2 regions of the Flavobacterium sp. HJSW_4 genome follow, and region 1 is predicted to be linked to the other one. Evidence: riboswitches for the same ligand, from Rfam matches in the RefSeq annotation. Region 1 holds a riboswitch; the other holds the start of a gene.

Region 1 (2,205 bases):
TTGGTTCTTTCTTTTTTGGCTTAATTCCGTTAATTGCTTTTTCTTATTTCGATTTGAAATTTCTTCTTGCTGTAATTCCAGTTTTTATAACAAGGTATTTTCTAGCGCGTTATTTTCAAAAATGGATTGACGGTTATACTGGAGATTGTCTTGGCGCTACACAGCAAGTTTGCGAAGTTATATTTTACTTAAGCATTTTATTTTTATGGAAATTTATCTAGTTCGCCACACCGAAACTATTTGCGAAAAAGGAATTTGTTACGGGCAATCTGATGTAAATATTGCCGAACCTTTTGATGAAGTTTTCACCAAAATCATTTCGGAGTTACCTTCAGAAGCAGTTATCTTTTCTAGTCCTTTAAAGCGTTGTGTGATTTTAGCCAAACACATTCAAGAAAATATAAACACCATTTCTTATCAGGAAGACGATCGTTTAAAGGAAATGAATTTTGGCGATTGGGAATTGAAAACTTGGAATGAAATTCCGCCAGAAGAACTCAATCCGTGGATGGAAGATTTTGTGAATATCAAAGCTACAAATGGAGAATCTTTTGTCGAATTACATGAAAGAGTGGGGCATTTTTTATCTGATATCCTTTCAAAAATAAATCAGCCAATCGTAATTGTTGCCCATGCTGGAATCATCAGAAGTATTTTATGCCATCAAAGTTCACTTCCATTAAAAGATGCTTTCAATAATAAAGTTGATTTCGGAGAAGTTATAAAAATCGATTTTTAATGCAAATTATTTATAATTTTTCATGAAACATAAAACAAATTTGAATAATCAATATTTTTAACTTTATCTTTGCAGCAAATTAAGGTTGTGTTTTTTATTTAAAAAATACATTAAAAGGGAATCAAGTAAAATTCTTGAGCTGTACCCGCAACTGTAAGCTAAGTTCTAAAAAGAATGCTTTCTGTTAACTACGACCACTGTTCGCCACGACGAATGGGAAGGTAAACAGCAAGACGCAAGCCAGGAGACCTGCCTTTGTAACAATTATCAAGCTCTCGGGAAAAAGAGTGAAGAAATTATGACTTTAAAAAGATTTTTTATTTTTTGTTTTGTTGTGATGTGCCAGATTATTTCGGCGCAGAACGATTCTATTACCAGTCTTAAAGAAGTTTTAGTTTCAGACAAAAATTTGAAAACCTACTCGGTTTCGCAGTCTGTTTTAAAATTAAACGATTCTGTAATCAATAAAAATGAGGCTCTTCTTACCGATTTATTAAATTTCAATTCTACGATATATTTCAAGGAATACGGGCGTGGAATGCTTTCTACAGTTGCTTTTAGAGGAACAACTTCTTCTCAAACAGCAGTAATCTGGAACGGAATAAACATTAATTCTCAAATGAACGGAAGCACCGATTTTAATACGATTTCGGGTTCCGATTATAATTCTATAAGCGTAAAAGCTGGCGGCGGAAGTGTTATTTACGGTAGCGGAGCTGTTGGAGGAACTGTGCACTTAAATAACGATTTGTTATTTTTTAATCGTTTTGAGAATAATTTAAAACTAGATTACGGTAGTTTTAATACAATTGGGATTAATTATAAAACTTCTATTTCTAACAAAAAATGGAGCGCCCAAATTGGTTTGTCAAAAAATAGCTCAACAAACGATTATAAATATTTAAACCAATATAACTGGAAAGGCGAACAGCGCTGGAACCAGAACGGCCAATATGATGTTATTACGTTAAGTGCCAATGTAGGTTATAAAATAAATGCTAAAAATATTTTAAAATTATATTCTCAAACTTCAAATACAGATAGGAATACTTCATTAGTTTCTGAATCTGAAATGAAAAGCAAATACGTTAATGGTTTCAATCGGAACTTACTTGAATATGACGGTAATTTTGGAAGGTTTACAACCAATTTAAAAACGGCTTATATTTTCGAAAACTATCAGTATTATGCAGATAATTCGACTAATATTTACACTTACGGAAAAACAGAAAACTTAATCACTAAAGCAGATTTCGGATATCAATTATTCAAATCATTGCAAGTTAATGGAATCTTAGATTATAGCAGAACTAAAGGATATGGCAGCGGTTTTGGCGACAATACGAGAGAAATAAGTTCTGCCGCTTTACTTGTTAAGCAAGACGCCTCGGCTAACTGGAAAAATGAATTTGGAATTCGAAAAGAGTTTACAGACAACTATAAATCTCCGGTTTTATTTTCAGCGG
Region 2 (2,205 bases), on a different contig from region 1:
AGTCAATTCTTTTCAGAAGAGCATTGTTGATTTGCAGGACTTTGGAGATTATATTTTAGAAATCGGAAATTTTACGGAAAACCTGCATCTAAAAGACTTAAAACCTTATACTTATGCTGGAAAATATATGGTTTTATGGAAAAAAGTTTCGAAAAACAAAATGACAATTGCAGCAGAAATTTGGGGCGCTAGTAGTTATTTTGATGATCGATTTATTCCTGAAATCGATGATTCCGAAGTTCCTCCAACAAAAGAATCTACTTCTTCAGACAAATTAATTTCTGAAGTAATCGAAAGAAATGGTTCTATTAAAAATTTGGTTCAGAATAGATTAGGAGCAGAGCATGCCAAAATGTTTATGTCCGATGCAATGTATTTAACGTATTACACGCCAATTCTTTCGGGAGAAAAAGACATTACTGCTTATTTTACGGAACATGAAAAACCTGGAACGTTGAAGATTGAACAGATTTCAATTCAGACTTCGGGCGTTATTGTGGCTAAAAAAGCGATTATAGAATTTGGTTTTTATAATGTCGATTGGCGAGACGGAACCAACCACGGAAACGTGAAAGGAAAAAGTATAAACATCTGGAAAAGAAATGATAAAGGCGAATTAATGCTCTTTCGCCAAATGGTAAATCATGATTGAAAATTAAAAAAGCGACCTCTAATTTGCAGACGCCATACCTGCGTCATATATTTGTGCCTGATTTTGGTCTGTTTTTTCAATTCAGAGAAAATAGTTAAAAGGGAATCAGGTGTAAATCCTGAACAGACCCGCTACTGTAAGTTCTATATAAGTCTTTAAACATTACTAATGCCATTGTTCGTTGTTTCGGATGAGAAGGCCGTTTAAAGATGGAATAAGTCAGGAGACCTGCCACGATCACATAGTTTAAAACTTTCGTGGTATGAAGTTGATGACAAGATAATGACCTACTATTTAGGATAGTTGGCCTTTCTATGTTTTTGCAATTACGGCATCACGCAAAGTTTATTTAATAAAATCGTGATGTATAATTTGAAGAAAACTTTATTTTCTGTTTTTTTAGCGCTCGTTCCTTTTTTGCTTCATTCTCAAGCGGTGACTGATAGTTCGCGGGTTTTAAAAGAAGTTATTTTAAAAGGAAAACCGTATCAGGAAGTGATTCCTGTGCAAAGTCTTTCGGGCGTTTTGCTCGACAATTTATCAGCTCATAATGTTGCGGATGCACTTCGTTATTTTGCTGGAACTCAAATTAAAGATTATGGCGGAGTGGGCGGACTTAAAACCGTTGATGTGCGTAACATGGGAACGCATCATGTTGGTGTTTTCTACGACGGAATTCAGCTTGGAAATGCGCAAAACGGCGTAACCGATTTAGGAAAGTATTCGCTTGACGACATGGAATCTTTGACGATGTACAACGGTCAGAAAAGTGAAATTTTTCAATCTGCTAAAGATTTTGCTTCTGCTTCTACGATTTATCTACGAACCAAACGTCCTGTTTTTTCAGGCAATAAGAAAACAAATCTTCTGGTTCGCTACAAAACAATGTCTATCGATTATCATGATCCTTCTTTTAGATGGGAACAAAAACTGAGCGACAAAGTCAGTATGAGTGTAAGTTCAGAATACATCAAATCGAACGGACAATATAAATTTCGATATAAAAGAAAAAATCAAGACGGAAGCATTGCTTACGACACCACAGCCACACGATGGAACAGCGATATTGAAGCTTTTCGATTTGAATCGGGTGTTTTCGGAAAAGTAAATAAAGGGACTTGGGATGCCAAAGTCTATTATTACGATTCTGAAAGAGGCGCTCCAGGAGCAATTGTAGAAAATAAGTTTCGAGATGGTTTCCGTCAATTCGACAAGAATTTTTTCTCTCAGGCTTCTTTAGTAAAAGACGTTTCCGAAAAGTATAAATTTCAATTAAAAGGAAAATACGCTTACGATTATACACATTATATTGCTCGAGATACGACTAATGTTTTAGGCGAAACCGTAACTGAAGGCGCACAATCTGACGATAGTTATTATCAGCAAGAAGCCTATTTTTCGGCAGTCAATATGTACAGCATTTTACCCACTTGGGATGTTTCGCTGTCAACCGATTTTCAATACAATAAATTAAATGCGACTAGAAGAGGAATCCAGACGCAATTTTCTTTCCCACAGCGTTATACCGCATTGGTTTCTCTTGCCACTTCTTA

The links. Region 1 has a riboswitch for cobalamin ahead of ACE01P_RS00210 (TonB-dependent receptor plug domain-containing protein). Riboswitches for the same ligand answer to the same signal wherever they lie in the genome.
Region 2: linked by a shared signal. The riboswitch ahead of ACE01P_RS04820 (TonB-dependent receptor) and the one ahead of ACE01P_RS00210 (TonB-dependent receptor plug domain-containing protein) in region 1 are both predicted to bind cobalamin.

The regions. Positions count from the first base shown of each region.
Region 1 is NZ_JBHNPP010000001.1:35,446-37,650, forward strand. Features, by position in the region: gene ACE01P_RS00200 (adenosylcobinamide-GDP ribazoletransferase) at 1-221, shown strand, start outside; gene cobC (alpha-ribazole phosphatase) at 206-739, shown strand; cobalamin riboswitch at 805-1,011, shown strand; gene ACE01P_RS00210 (TonB-dependent receptor plug domain-containing protein) at 1,038-2,205, shown strand, end outside.
Region 2 is NZ_JBHNPP010000004.1:18,005-20,209, reverse strand. Features, by position in the region: gene ACE01P_RS04825 (YybH family protein) at 1-652, shown strand, start outside; cobalamin riboswitch at 700-903, shown strand; gene ACE01P_RS04820 (TonB-dependent receptor) at 1,016-2,205, shown strand, end outside.